Regions from separate parts of the Candidatus Chlorohelix allophototropha genome, predicted to be linked through region 2. Evidence: riboswitches for the same ligand, from Rfam matches in the RefSeq annotation. Region 2 holds a riboswitch; the other holds the start of a gene.
The links. A riboswitch is a leader RNA that binds a small molecule or an ion and turns the genes downstream of it on or off. The one in region 2 is predicted to bind cobalamin.
Positions count from the first base shown of each region.

Region 1: linked by a shared signal. The riboswitch ahead of cobT (nicotinate-nucleotide--dimethylbenzimidazole phosphoribosyltransferase) and the one ahead of OZ401_RS08705 (ABC transporter substrate-binding protein) in region 2 are both predicted to bind cobalamin.

Region 1 is NZ_CP128399.1:1,062,960-1,070,837, reverse strand. Features, by position in the region: gene OZ401_RS04500 (xanthine dehydrogenase family protein molybdopterin-binding subunit) at 1-1,462, shown strand, start outside; gene OZ401_RS04495 (ABC transporter ATP-binding protein) at 1,536-2,267, opposite strand; gene OZ401_RS04490 (ABC transporter permease) at 2,314-4,938, opposite strand; gene OZ401_RS04485 (biotin transporter BioY) at 5,274-5,888, opposite strand; gene cobT (nicotinate-nucleotide--dimethylbenzimidazole phosphoribosyltransferase) at 5,913-7,004, opposite strand; cobalamin riboswitch at 7,221-7,347, opposite strand; gene OZ401_RS04475 (hypothetical protein) at 7,667-7,878, opposite strand, start outside.
Region 2 is NZ_CP128399.1:1,963,395-1,971,272, forward strand. Features, by position in the region: gene OZ401_RS08685 (FecR family protein) at 1-621, opposite strand, end outside; gene OZ401_RS08690 (slipin family protein) at 736-1,614, opposite strand; gene OZ401_RS08695 (MATE family efflux transporter) at 1,670-3,325, opposite strand; gene OZ401_RS08700 (deoxyribonuclease IV) at 3,330-4,199, opposite strand; gene OZ401_RS08705 (ABC transporter substrate-binding protein) at 4,342-5,364, opposite strand; adenosylcobalamin-variant (AdoCbl-variant) riboswitch at 5,598-5,692, opposite strand; gene OZ401_RS08710 (class I SAM-dependent methyltransferase) at 6,124-6,954, shown strand; gene OZ401_RS08715 (GNAT family N-acetyltransferase) at 7,246-7,833, shown strand; gene OZ401_RS08720 (gamma-butyrobetaine hydroxylase-like domain-containing protein) at 7,840-7,878, opposite strand, start outside.

The sequences.
Region 1 (7,878 bases), 900 kb from region 2:
TACCTATCATGGGCGCAACCAGATTGACTATGTGCGTATCGGCGCAACTGAAGAAGGCATCATAAAAGGGCTGGAATTGCGCTTGGTGGCGGATATCGGCGCATATGCAAACGACGAGTCTTTGCTGATACCATCCTTAACCGCACTTATGGCATCGGGTTGTTATGCCATCAAAAATATTTATACCCGTATCGAATATGTTTATACCAATACTACTCCTATGACTGCCTATCGTGGCGCAGGAAGACCGGAAGCCAGTTATTTGGTTGAGCGGATGATGGATGCGCTGGCAGCCCGGTTGCAACTTGACCCACCCGAAGTGAGGCGGCGCAATTTCATCAAGCCAAACCAATTCCCTTATAAATCCCCTACTAGCGCAACATACGATAGTGGCGATTATCTAAATACAATGGAGGTTGCCCTTCAGTCGTTCGGCTACGAGGAAATGCGGAGTATGCAGGCGCAGCGACGGGCTGAAGCAGGCGGCAAACTACCTCATAAACTTATGGGTATCGGAATGGGTAGCTATGTGGAACGCGGCTCAATGGGCTTTGAAAACTCGGTTATTCGCGTTCATCCTGATGGCAGCGTGATGGTGTTTACCGGTACATCCCCACACGGGCAGGGCGGTGAAACCACGATGGCGCAGATAGTAGCCGATACACTAGGGATCAGCATGGAGCGGATTGAGGTTTCACATGGTGATACCAAAGAAACCCCCTACGGGCAGGGTACTTATGGTAGCCGCAGTGTCGCGGTAGGCGGTTCTGCCGTAAGACTGGCATCTCTATCGGTGCGCGATAAGATGGTCAAATTGGCAGCGCACATGCTGGAAGCTTCCGAAAATGATATTGAGGTATTAGAGGGTTCATTCAGCGTAAAAGGTGTACCCGGCAGTTCCCGTACTTTTGTAGAAATAGCCCGTACTGCTTACCAACCTGATCGCCTTCCTGCCGATATGGAGATGGGGTTGGAGTCAAGCCGTTATTTCAATGCGCCCGATCTGACTTTTCCTTTTGGCACACACATTTGCGCGTTAGAGATCAATACCGAAACAGGCGAAGTCGAATTTATTAAATATGTTTCGGTTGATGATTGCGGTAATGTCATCAACCCCATGATCGTAGACGGGCAGATTCATGGTGGCTTGGCGCAAGGCATTTCACAGGCGCTTTACGAAGAAGTGGTATATGATGAGGATGGACAGCTTTTGAGCGGTAGCCTCATGGATTATACTTTCCCCACCGCTACCGAGTTACCTCCCTACACACTGAACCGCACCTTTACCCCAAGCCCGCTTAATCCGTTGGGTTCAAAGGGTATTGGCGAATCTGGCGCAACTGGGTCGCCTCCGGCAGTCGTAAATGCAGTGTTGGACGCACTTCGCCCCTATGGTGTCACAAATCTGGATATGCCACTTCGCCATGAAAAGCTGTGGAAGATAATATCTGAGCTTAGTTAACCATCTGTAACTCTCTGTGGCAAAAATAAAACAAGGGGCTTATGCCCCTTGCCTGAATAAAACCACTAGAAGCCTAATTTATTAGCATCCCGTCTTTCATATGTACCTGACGGTCGCACCTTGCTGCAATATATTGGTCGTGTGTAACAATACATACGGTTAAACCGAGTCGAGCGCGTAAATCGCTTAACAAATCAAGAATTTCGTGACCGCGTTGACTGTCCAAGTTCCCGGTTGGTTCATCGCCCAACAACAATGCCGGTTGATTAGCCAATGCTCTGGCAATAGCAACACGCTGTTGTTCACCGCCGGATAATTGGGTGGGCTTATTATTCAGGCGATTGCTTAACCCCACCAAACCTAACAACTCACGGGCGCGTTCTTCCGGCTTAAATTGAGCCTTCTTATCAAATTGAACCGGAAGCATAACATTTTCCAACGCGGTTAATGTCGGTACAAGGTTGAAGAACTGGAAAACGAAACCTATGGTACGGTTTCGCACTCTAGCCAGTTGTTTTTCTTTGAGCTTGCTGATATTCTGTCCCGCAATAAAAACCTCGCCGGATGTTGGCACATCTAACCCGCCTATAATACCAAGCATAGTGGTTTTACCAGAACCGCTCGCGCCGACGATTGCCACCATTTCGCCCTGCTTTACCTGAAAGTTTGCTTCATGCAGAATGGTAAGATTCTGGTCGCGGCTCATGCGCACTGTTTTAGTAATGTTGCGGCAATCTACGATGGTGGCACCTAAACCATTAACCGGCATTTGCGCCACCTGCTTGTTTAACTCTAAATTACTCATGGTGTTAAAGATTACTCCCTTCTATCCTCTTATAGCTGAATATCAATTATTCGTAGCGCAACACTACCATTGGTTTTTCCTGCGCAGCACCCCAGGCTGATGCAATTGTTGCCGCCAGCGCCAATCCTACTGCCAATACCAACATACCAAGTATAATTAACGGTGAGATTGATAACACGCCTGGGTCGTCCTTGGTGCCGAGTTGGGCAACTCCGATTGCGCCTGCCATAATAGCTAATCCTAAGCCAAATAGACCACCCAAAAAGCCAACAATTGCCGTTTCCCAGTTAATAATAGACAACACCCGTACACTGTCGGCTCCAATGCTTTTCATTACGCCCATCTCGGTGCGCCGCTCTAACACTGCCAGCGCCACGTTGTTCGCAATTAAAATTGCTCCCGCAATCAAGCTTAAAAATGCCAATAGCACTGGGAAAGCCGTAATATTATCAATGATGCTGTTAATAATATTGCTGATAAACGACAAATCACTTGCACTGACCCCTGGGAAAGTGCTTTGTACATATTTAAGGGCTTCATCCACTCGACCATTTTCGATAGTTAGATTGAAATCGGTAGCGTGGTTAGGCATAGTTTGAATTCGGTTTAGGGTCGTTGCAATCGGGAAAATGACAATGAAACTTTTGTTGACGAAAATGCCCGTAATGGTCAGCGTATACTGCTTACCATTGACATCTTGATAAACCATTTGATCCCCAACTTTAAGTTTGTAGCTATCACTTACACTTTCGCTGATAATCATCTGGTCATCATTTTGATAAGCTTGCCCGCCACTTTTGACTGTGCCAAGCGAGAGTAAGTCAGTTTGCGGCAAACCGGCTAGGTTGGCTAATTCAAAACTGCCAAAGCTCCCATTATTGTTGTTGTTACCGCTGGCTTGGTCACGCTTGATTTTTTCGGCGATTAGCTGGTCGGTAGTAAGCCCACCCGCACTGACTAATTGCAAAACAGCCCTTTCGTCTAGCAGGTATTTTTGTAGCCCCGGTACTTTTTTATTGTCCAAAGCCTGTTTAATAGCATTAGATTGCGCATCATCCGTGCTAGATATTTGGGCATTGTAGCCAAAACTTTTTGCTAGAGAAACTTGAATTGTTTCTTTGAGGCTGCTTGCCAAGATAAACACCAGTGCCATTGCAAAGATACCCACCAGCATTACCAACATGGTCGTAGCGCTCTTGGCACGTCCCCGACTCAGGTTACGGCGAGCCATCTTGTAATTCAAGCCAAGTGGTAACGGGATTTTGCCCACTATCCACAAGATGCCGCTAAATATCAGCACTAGAATAGTGCAACTTACCAGTGTAGCGAAGGCAATAATCAAGCCAAGAATTAGTTGCCCATCGAGAATGACTCCTGCCAACAAGCCCATTACAAGGGTCATCACTCCGATAATGAACAAGGTTGCCCAAATCGAAATACGCGGCAGTGCGTTGGTTTTTTGGCGCAATACCTGTGCCGGAGGAATTTTACTGGCGGAGTAAGCCGGTAGCAAACCAAAAACCACTGCCGTAACAATCCCGACTATTAGACCAAGTATTACAGGCTGCAAGTAGAATTGGTAGGATAGCTCGCTGTTAATAAAGTTTGCCGCTACTTTATTAATCACTGTGGTCAGTAATTCACCAAGAATAACGCCTACCACACTCCCAATAAATCCTAAAATAGCCGACTCGATCATGAATACTTGAACAGTCTGCCCAACTTCCATTCCTAATGCTTTGAGAGTGGCGATTTCGGTGCTACGTCGCCCTACGACTACTAGCATGGTGTTTACTACCCCTACGCTCCCAATTAGCAAGGAAAGTAGCCCAACGTAACTCAACAAATCGCTGATACCTTTACTGGCTTGTTTGAGTTGGTCGTTACGTTCGGTGCTGGTTTGAGCGTTGAAACTAGGAGATAATGCGTTAATTGTATCTCTGGCTTTGACATCGACATTTTTAACATTAGAAGTTTTGATGAAGACGCTTTGTGCCAGCAAGGTTTCAGGATTAAACAGACCTTTAGCCGTATCCATTGTTATATAACCGTAGCCAGTAAAACCAGCTTGCCCGGTGTCTGTGGCAGGAGTAAGGCTTTTAGTGGTTAGAATTCCCACGACGGTCAAAGTTTGGATCTTGTTATCATTGGAAAGGGCTTTAATAGTGTCACCGACTTTGGCACCGATGCTATTATCCATTTTTTCGTTGACCACTATTTGATTAGGTTCGGTTAAAACATCTTTGAGATGTTTACCTTTTGGGCTTTGCAGTTCTACGATACCGTAGAAAGGATATTTAGCCGGGTCAACCACGAAGGATGGGTAATTGCTGCCAAATTCATTGCTTTTGTTACCATCGGCTTTGTAGACGGTGATACCTGTGCTATTAACCGATGTTGTGTAATCTTCAATAATGGTTGGTTTCAGAGCATCAATTTTTGCTAGGTTCTGACTACTGAAAGAACCCTCTCGGCTAATGACCAATACATCAGCTTGAGAATTAGCTCTAGCATCTCCGGCTACGGCATCTTGGATGGAATAGCCGGTGGATTGCAACGCAACGATTGAACCTACACCCACTGCTATACACAAGATTGCAAAAAAAGTTCTCTGCCCGCCGCGCCAAATTGAACGCCAGGCATACTTGAAATAAAGGATAAGTGTTTGCATTAATAACCTTTCCTAATTCCGAATCCCACGATAGGACAATTAATTCTCCGGCTGAAGCATTTCATCATTGTACTATAGAAAAAAGTTATAGTTACCACAATGTACTTTATAGTACCAAACGCCCCGGCTAAAAAATATGAGTCGAAAGACCAATTTCATGTTCATTTAATGCCCATTGTTATGTGTGACAAAATAATCCCCCTTATTGTTTCAGCTATCCTCAAATTTATTAAATGAATTTTAGTTGACATAATAATAAATCGCTTGCTTTTAAAATAAAAAAGAGCAAGCAACAGTTAAATTGCTTGCTCTCAAAAGCTCTTGTGGATATAAAGTTAGCGTTTTTTTACAAGGAACCAAGCTGAGGGTAATATCACTGCTGCCAGTATCATTTTTATAGTATCAGCCAGTAAAAACGGTAAAATCGCACGGGTAAAGGCAAGTTCAACCCCAAAGGTTAGGGAATACCAAAATCCACCCATCACCAGAATTATCAGGTTGCCTATCAGCATTGCCAGAAAAGAGGTGGCAAAGCGTTTATCCCAGCCTTTTTCAGCCAGCAAGCCTACTACAAATGCGGAAACTGCGAAGCCGAAAAGGTAACCTGCTGTAACACCGCTAAAGGCAGAAAATCCGGAATTACCACCGGCAAAAAATGGCAGACCCAACGCGCCTTCCGCCAGATATAATCCAACTGCGGCAAGCCCACGTTTGCTTCCTAATATTGCCGCTGCCAGCACTACGATCATGTTTGAAGCCACAAACGGCACTTCGCTGATAGGTGGTATAAAGAAACGCACCTGTGCTGCTAAGGCTATTAACAGGCTGAAGCCTACGATCAGGCTCACTTCTCTGACCCATACGAGCCGTCCTGAAGTCGGTATTAAATCTGAGAATGTTGTTGGGCGAGTTACAAGTAACCCATTCCCTTTGCTGTTAGGAACTTGCATTTTGTGGTTTCCTTCACTTAGTTGTTATTGAGTGATTTCTAACTTACTTTCAGACTCTGAAACGCCTGCTTCATCGAAGGTAGCCATTTCAGCCAGTGTCCTTGTGGCAGCCTCAATCACGCTCATGGCAATTGCTGCCCCAGTACCTTCACCCAACCGTAGGTTAAGATTTAACAAGGGGCTTAACTCCATATGTTCCAGCATTGCCCGGTGTCCAATTTCAACCGAGTTATGAGCAGAGATTAAATAGTCACACACTGGTGGATACCATTCGGTAGCAATCAAAGCGGCAGCGGTACTAATAAAACCATCCACAACAATTGGTATATGTGCTGCTGCTGCCCCAAAAATCAACCCGGTCAACCCGGCGATTTCAAACCCTCCCACTTTGGCTAAAACATCTAGCGGGTCGGATTTATCTGGTTGATTGATTTCAATAGAACGTTCGATAACACTTATTTTACGCGATAAACCGGAATCATCCAAACCGGTACCGCGTCCTGTAACCATACTTACGGGGAGTCCGGTAAAAGTGGCTACAATGGCGCTACTGGGAGTGGTATTACCGATGCCCATATCGCCAGTTCCGACCACATCCATCCCCTTCTCAGCTTCTTGACGGGCTATTTCAATTCCAGTCAGTACTGCCTTTAGGGCTTCGAGCTTAGTCATAGCCGGACCAATCATCATATTACGAGTGCCATATCCGATTTTGCGGTTTAATAGGCCGGAATGCTCCGGTAAATCGCTGGCTACTCCCAAATCTGCTACTACTACTCTTGCCCCAACCTGACGCGCCAGTACATTGATTGCTGCGCCGCCCTGAAGGAAATTAAACACCATTTGAGGGGTGACTTCAGAAGGATACGCGCTTACGCCTTCACTCACCACACCATGGTCGCCTGCCATTAATACTATGCACTTCCTATCAACTCTAGGGCGAGGGTTTCCGGTGATGCCGGCGAGTTTCACAGTAATTTCTTCGAGTCTCCCAAGGCTACCCGCTGGTTTAGTGAGGCGATCCTGTCTGGAGCGTACCACCGCCATTGCCTCTTTATTCATAGGCCTAATAGCGGCTAAAGTTGCTTCAATTTCTCGTTTCAAGCTCTCTTCCATTGTTCAAATTCCTCTCATTTCAGTTTTGCTATCATAGGTATTGATACCTTACAAGAGGATTACGAGAGCAGGAAATGCTTAAAGCACAATCCAAAATCAATAACAAATCATCCCATTGTATTTTAAAGTGGTTGAAAGTATTGCTATAAAATTCTAAGGTGGGGATTGAGCTAATTTGAGCCAATTTCTTACTGACGTGCCCTTTCTCGCGAAGGTCAACACGATCTCTTGAGGGCAGGTCTTCTGGCTTGAGGCAAAATCCACCTCTTTACAGCAGCGGGACTGCGTCGGAATTGCACCGATCTTTCCCTGTGTACTCTTTATCTTCAGCCAATATCGAATAAATTAGCATGAAAAGAGTCCCTCAATCTGTTTTTTAAAGTAATTGGGTTAAGTCTAACAGCATATCCCAAAGTAGTAAGTAATTTACACTACCATATAATACATGCCGAACGTGTATAGCTGTGTTAACACTAGTGGGTCAAGTTGCAAATAAATTTGCTATCAAATCAAGCAATTTGAACTTAGAGCAATGGCAACTCAATTGGGGCGTGACCCACTAGTCGCTATTGTTGCTAATAAACTGGGATATTCTAGCCTCAAAAGCGTCGTTAATTTCAGTGGTAGGCTGTTCCTTACAGTTTTGCGTAAAGACGAACTTACTATCTGTAGTAAATGCCCTCTTCCTCTTCTATACTTTTGGGGAACTCGTCTTGGGTTTTAAATCTGTCTGCTAGAATTGCAAAAATAAGGAAGACAACTCCAGCACATATTGGCGGCAGTATCAATATGAAAAAGAGTTGAATCTCTCCCATGCTATCAGGGTCAGCACTTTGGTTTACAAAAACAGTTGGCAAAACCATGTACAATAGTA
Region 2 (7,878 bases):
AGAACCGTCAGTTGAATGTATCAAGTCAATCGAGTAAGAATCTTTATCTTCGCTGCCCTCAAATATGAGGGAGGCTCCATCAGTGCAATTAATTTCTAATGGCTTCCCGATATATTCTTGGTCGTCCTTATTATCGAATTGTACTGAAACCTTGCCAACTCCGGCTCTATCATCCTCGCTTGAGTTCAGGCTTACTTCTACCACAAGCTGTTTTTCACGGCGAACAAAGTTTGTAGTTACGATACGCGACTCACTTAATCTTACTTTACTGGAGGAATATATATCCAGTTTTGTTCCGTCAAATAACTCTAGCACCGCTTGGCTTTGGTTATCTGTAAGGATAGAATCGCCGGGTTGGAGGGTATCAAGGGGATTTGCCACCAATAAACTGCCTTGTCCAGTGCGAGCAATATAAACAGGACCGCGAGTTACAGTTACAATGGCGCTTCGGTTCTGGCTAGAGCGGCTGAGGTAATCACTGACCAGATTAGCTACCAGATAAACCAGCAAACAAAAGATTGCGAAGGATATAAATATTACTACCCAAGCAATTGTTTGCGGCTTGAACTTTGGTTTGAGATTGCCTTTTTCTACATTTACCGGCGCTGTTTTCAAACTCATGCTTTTAGTAAGCTAATGAATATTAGTTGTATGCGCATTGTTGTGCTATTTTTGGCAAACTTTATATTTGCGTTCATTTTACCTTCCAGCCCTACCCACGTCAATGCGCCGACACTATTCTTTTATTTCACCGTCAGCTAAGGTTTCTTTACCTCGTTTACGCGCCTGACGTTGTGTTGAAGTAACCTCATTAACAACGCGCTTCTCATTATCGGTTTTAATTGCAGGAGAGTCGCTCGAATCAAATTTTGAGCCTAGAAAATTCATCAGCTCAATCGGAAGTGGGAAAATAATAGTTGAATTTTTCTCAACCGATATTTCACTGAGGGTTTGCAAGTAACGTAATTGCATGGTTTGCTTTTCCTGCCCCATTATATGGGCGGCTTCTGCCAGTTTTTCACTTGCCATCAATTCGCCTTCTGCACTAATTATTTTAGCCCGTTTCTCGCGCTCGGCTTCTGCCTGTCGTGCCATTGCGCGTTGCATTGACTGGGGCAATTCTACATCTTTTACTTCGACACTGGAAACCTTGATACCCCATGGTTCGGTTTGGGTGTCGATTATCTTCTGTAGTGACTCATTAATTTTATCACGGCGTGAGAGCAAGTCATCAAGATCAGATTGCCCGATAACGCTACGGAGGGTAGTTTGAGAAATTTGCAGGGTTGCCCGGATAAAATCAATGACGTTTACCACCGATTTGGTCGGATCGGCTACCCTGAAATATAACACCGCATTTACTTTAACCGATACGTTATCACGTGTGATGGTTTCCTGAGTTGGAACTTCCATTGTTACCGTGCGTAAGTCAACTTTAACATAGCGATCAATTCCGAAAGGAATTATAAAAAACCAGCCCGGTCCTTTTACTCCTAGCAAACGCCCTAACCGGAAAATAACGCCCCTCTCGTACTCCTGAACAATTTTTAGGGAGCTGAAAAAGATTGAAATAATGACTATCAAAATTACCAGAAGGATAAGCGGAGTTTCCATTGTGACCTTAAGCTCCTATAATTCATTTTAGCAAGCAGATTACAAAACCACTATTTTACAAATACTTGATTATCAGATTTCGGAAGGGTAATTTAATCGTTTGTAATCTTTTCTTGTCTTCAGGATCGAAACCACCCAGCATTTTGAAAACCACTACAAATATTATCACGCCTGCCACTACAACCCCAAATGTAACAAACCAATTTACCGGAAGTAGCAAGACCAGTATTTGTAAAGGAATGGCAAAGGCAAGGCTGGATTTTAGCACCTTCATAAAGAACCCCACCGGATACCGTAGCCCAAATTGGCGTTGCGCAATGAATACCTGAATTGCTCTTGAGAGTACTGCCAACCCACCCATAACCAGAACTGCTACAATCGCCCCCAATTTCAGCAAAGCAACTAATGCCAGTAAAGGTCCGGTAAGGTAGGGCAAAAGTTGGGTGAATATAATCGCCCGGTATTTTTCATATACCATTAATATAATAGAAGGTATCACCAGCAATGACTCGCCGAAGGTCATAATCACAGTAATTATCACCGACCAAGTAGCAGGAGTAAGCATGTCAGGGGTTAGCACTGCGTCACCACTCTGGCGCAACATTAATAATTGCAGCAGGTTACGCGCCAACACAATGAACCCTAACGCGCTTGGCACGAGTAAGAAAATTTGAATCCTTGTTAGGGTGGCATAAGCTACCTGAAGGTCTTTATGCCGCTCTTCCGCATAAATCGAAGAGAATAGAGGCATTTGCACCCCATTTAAGGGAGTCATCAAGTTTTTAAGTAAAGTTCTTATAAAAGTGTAAGTGATACGAACAATTGTAGCAGCTACAGCTTCGCGGAAATATACCAATACCACTACTGCAAAAGAATAATCCGAAAGTGAGTAGGATACATTCAGGAAATACATTAGGGTTGAGTACTTTATAAAACGCCAACGCAGTTTTACTTTTTCTGCAAGATTCTGTTTCTCGGTAATGCCTCCGCCGCTTCCAACACTTTTCTTGCCAATCTCACGTGCTTCGTGTGAAGCAGTCCATGCTTGCCATGTAGCAATTACCACACTTACGATAGTAGTTAATAGCAGTGCGACTATAACTCCAAATACTTCCCATTTGAATATCAGAATAAACACAAGAGTCAGAGAGGTATTGACAATAGTTACAGTTATATCAAGTATATTTGTGACTTTTTGCTTAAAAAAGCTGTATAGTACTTGGGTTGCTATATCATAAAAAGCTCCCAACACCAACAGCAACAAAATGAGGGAAAGATAGGCTCTGGCATATTGGGTTAAATCCAGCCATTGTGCCACCGTATCAGCGAATATCCCGAAAACGAGGCTTAAAACCGCTAGAATTGCCAGCTTGATTATGACTATATTAAAGATAAAGCGGCGTAGGTAAGTTCTGCCAAATTTGACCTCAATTTCGCTCACAAAACGGGGCAATGACCTTTCAATACCTAGATCGGTCACGACTCCTAGTAGTGCAAGCGACGCGCTAATTGCCGCTAGGTCTATATAGGCGCTTCTCTTGAAATCCTTAATAATTACCAGAGAGACAACCAGTCCAAGCAAAGCTTTAGCAGGAAGAAAAATTATATTCCAGAAAAGCGCCCAGCCAGCCTTTTTTTGCAAAGAGGGTGGTTTTGGAGGTTTTGGGGAAGTGGCTTTTTGATCAGGCTGTTCTTTTAGGTCTGTTTGCATAAATTCAGGCTGCTTCTATCAAGCTGCGCAAACGGGCGAGGTTTTCAATATCTTCCAGCCCTTCCTGTCCTTTGGGGGTTTCTAATACCTTTGGTATTTCGGCTAGTCGCACATCATTCATTATAAAGCGGAAGGGTTCTAGACCCATTGCGCCTTGCCCAATATGCTCATGACGGTCAACCCGACTGCCCAGACCTTTTTTGCTGTCGTTCATGTGAAAGGCTTTTAGCTTTTCTAAGCCGATATAGCGGTGAAATTGCGCCATTGTATCTTCATAGCCTTCCGGCGTTGTTAGGTCGTAACCGGCAGCAAACACATGGCAGGTATCAAAGCATACCCCAACTCGCTCAGGTCTTTTGAGCTTTTCGAAAATAGTACCCCAGTGCTCGAATCGATAACCTATAGCTGTACCTTGTCCGGCAGTCGTTTCCAGCAAAACCGTAACCTGTTCAATTCCGGGAATACCGGATTCACTGAATTCATCTATTACCCGGTTAAGCGCATCTGCCACCCGTTGCAACGCAAATTCTTCCCCGCTACCAACGTGTGAACCGGCATGTGTAACCAAATAGGGAATCCCTAGGATCGCGCAGCGAAGGAGTTCATCCTTAAAGGCAGTCTGCGACTTTTCCCAACCTTCTTCCAGCGGTGAAGCAAGGTTAATTAGATAGCTATCATGGCTTAAAATCGGTCCTACCTCGCTGGTACTGCGGGCATTCTGCCATGATGCAATCTCTGCCTCATTCAAGGGGCGGGATTGCCATTGGCGTTCATTTCTAGTAAATATTTGCATGGCGCTGCAACCCGCTTTTGCCGCTCTTTCAAAAGCTAAGTGTAAACCGCCCGCCACCGACATATGCGCCCCTATTAGCACACTGAATCCTTTCAAATTTTTATATGAACATTAGCATTATAGCATAGCCACTTCATGACTTTTCACTTTAAAAATAAGACCGCCGCCGGACAAGTAAGCTACTTATTCCGGCAGCGGTTAGGGAAATGTTATGAGTTAATAGTTATTTGAAAAGGTCTGGATAGAGAGCAAGCGCAATTTGCTCCACCCCTTCAGCAGCGCGAGGTCCGGGGCGATTGGTGAGATCGGCAATTACAGTTCGAATATTTTTGTTTTTTACTGCCGTAAGTTTATCCCAACCGGCGCGGGCGGTAACGGTGCTAATGGCAGCAGCATCATCCTTCACAAATCCGCCATCCCCAGAACTGAGAATAATAACCTGCGGATCGGCGGCAATTATCACTTCGTTTGTCAATTGGGGATAGGGGTTAGTTCCGGCAGGCGCAATATTTACCCCACCGGCTTTTTCAATCATATCGTTCAGGAAGGAACCGGCGGCAACCGTATAAAGGTCGCCAAGATCAAAGAAAACGGTTACCTTTTTGCTGGCATTTTTGACTTTGGAAGCTACATTATCAAGGCGATTCTGGAAATTCTTCGCCTCAGTATCACCCTTATCCGGCACACCGGCGGCTTTACCCACCAGTTTAATGTTAGCTACTACTCCCGCCAAATCCTTTGGATCAAACACTATCACGTTTATGTTTCTTTGTTCAAGAGTCGGCACTACTGTTTTGAGGTGCAGGCTGGTAGCCAAAACCAAATCTGGGCTGAGGCTAATAACTTTCTCAAGATTAATATCGGCAAAGCTACCGACCTGCTCTTTTTTGGCAGCTTCCGGTGGATAGTTGGAAAACTGGTCAACCCCAACCACCTGCTCTGCTAAGCCTAGAGCATAAAGTATTTCAGTGCTGCTGGGTGCAAGCGAAACTATTTTCGTGGCAGCTTTAGCCAGCTTAACAGTGCGTCCGGCATCGTCTTTCAACTCTAGCGGAAAGGTTGCAGCGGTAGTGGCAGCAGCGGTAGTGGTTAGAGCACTTGCAGTAGTAGCTGCCGAGGTGGTTGCAACTTTGGTTGTAGTAGTAGCCGGTACAGAAGTTGCGGTATTATCACCACAAGCAACGAGCAGCACCGTCAGAATTAGTAGAGCAGTGCCAAACCAACGAGTCAAATAGGATTTTTTCAAGTCTCTTCCTCTTTCTAGCTCTGGGCGGGTTTCACGCCCGGTTTACACATCCAGAACTCATTGCCTTGAAAAAAGAGGAGATGCTAGCCAATAGCAACATTTTCGGGAATTAAAAAAGCCCGGCAAATGTTGCGCTGGGCTTAAAGAATGATTCTGAGTTTACTTCTATTTAATCAATACATAGAAGTATGACCCGTGCGTCCTCTCTCTCGAAGGCGTTCGCAACGGCACGATTAGGGACAGGCATTCTGGCTTTCGGGATGAACCGATTTACAGTAGCGGGACTGCGCCGGAATTTCACCGGACTTTCCCTGTGTCAATCTTCTGCTTGGCGGATTTGCACCGCGCCTATTTTATTCAAAAGGCGAGAAGATATTCCCTAATTGTATCTATATGCAAATTTAAATGAGCATTTCGGAAAACTGGGTTAATAATATCATCCGGTTTTGGGACTGTCAAACGATAAGTGGATAATGGGCTGAATAAAACCAAACCCAAAAGGATATAGTACGTTCCTTCGGGTGGAATAGTTACTTTAGAAGCATAGCTGCCAATATGAAAGTTAGTTTGTTTCGTGCTATTTCTATCAAAGGGCTAAGCTTGGCTATCTTAATGCGGTAAATTGGCTTTGTATTACGCTTTGACTACTGCAAAATAAATCTGACAGTTGTAAAATGAGATCAATCTTTTGTCTATGTACTTTGAGCCTTAATACCTGTTAATTGCAGAGTAATAGATTTGTTGGAATAGAGGGTAGCTATGAGCAACTTTAATATAAATCATTATACTGAACTCAATCGGGAAGATTGGAATCGCGAGACGGCGCGTTATCAAGAGAAACACAAGGATAATTTGGTAGGTGCAAACGGTCTGTGGGGACCTATATTTGGCGTACCGAGAGAAAGCGAACTTCAGATATTGGGAGATGTAGCCGGTAAAAAGGTGCTTGAACTGGGGTGTGGTGGCGGGCAATGGTCGGCGAGATTGGCGAAACAGGGCGCACATGTTATCGGGCAAGATATCAGCGACAGTCAGGTAGAATTTGCACGACACGCCTTCAGTAAGCTTGAATTATCTGTAGAGGCAAAGCTTGAATTTGTACAGGGTAATGCAGAAGATTTGAGTGAATGGCAGAATGAATTCTTTGATATTGTCTTCAGCAATTTCGGGGCAGTTGGGTTTGTAGATATAGTGCGTAGTTTCAAAGAGGTGGCGCGTGTGCTCAAAAAAGGTGGGCTTTTTGCTTTTAGCTGGCTCAATCCCTTTTTTGATTGCTTTGCTGATGATGGTGAAAATCAGCTTGAGATAGTGCGCAGCTATTTTGATCGTAGCCCCATGACCGCCGAAAGTGGTTGGAAAGATGGGGTTAGTACGCTTTACGTGCAATTTCACCATACCTATGGCGATTGGCAACGCGCTATCACTGCTGCGGGTTTGCTTTTAACCGACATTATTGAGCTTGAGCCACAGCGTGAACGTTGGAGAGAGAGTACATGGACTAACGTACCTTGGTATAAGGTTTCGATGATACCATCTACCACAATCTGGCGTGCTAGAAAACCAAAAGTGCCCTTGAGCGCAATCTTTTAATCAAAGAACTGTTCAAGCGAGTAGGTTGGGAAGAATTAGATGACCAGCAAAAGTGTTAAAGAGCGCAGCCAACAAGCTTTGACCCTGCTTTTTCATGGTCGATATAGATAGTCGCTAATCCGGAAAAAGTAGATGGCGCTCACCTGACTGCGAAAACAACCTAAGACCTTTAAAAGGCTTTCGGCAGTTCCCTGTTGCAATAATCTGCCCCTCTATTAATTAAAACTTGCATCCCAAAAGAACAACATGCTATATTAATCACCAATTAATATATTATCAAAAGAGGTTATTTTGAAGATTTTACCCGTTACTCTTGAAGGAAGCTATGTAAGGCTAGAACCGTTGACGCATACTCATGCGGTGGATTTGTTCGAGGCAGCACAGAGCGATGAGGTTTGGCGTTATTTACCAGCCCCACGCCCAACCCGTTTAGAGGAAATAAACAACTTAATCGAGAGCGCCTTTGCTCTAAAAGTTGGGGGTACCCAAATGCCCTTCGCTATCATTGATCGTGCTTCTAACCGGGCAATCGGCAGCACTCGCTATCTGGATATTCAACCAACTAACCGCAATCTGGAAATAGGCTGGACATGGTTAGGGCGTGATTACTGGCGCAGTCCCCGCAATACTGAGTGCAAGTATTTATTATTGCAACATGCTTTTGAGACTCAGCAAGCCATCCGCGTTTGCCTCAAAACCGACAAACGCAACCTGATTTCGCAAGCTGCGATTGAGCGGATTGGCGGCGTAAAAGAGGGTATTATGAGAAACCACATGATACTACACGACGGTTATATCCGAGATTCGGTGTATTACAGCATTCTAGATAGTGAATGGGGGGCAGTCAAAGCCACCCTCGAAACATTCCTTAAGCGTTAATTCGGCTTATCGGCGCACAAGGCGGTGATTCTGGAACTTGCCGGG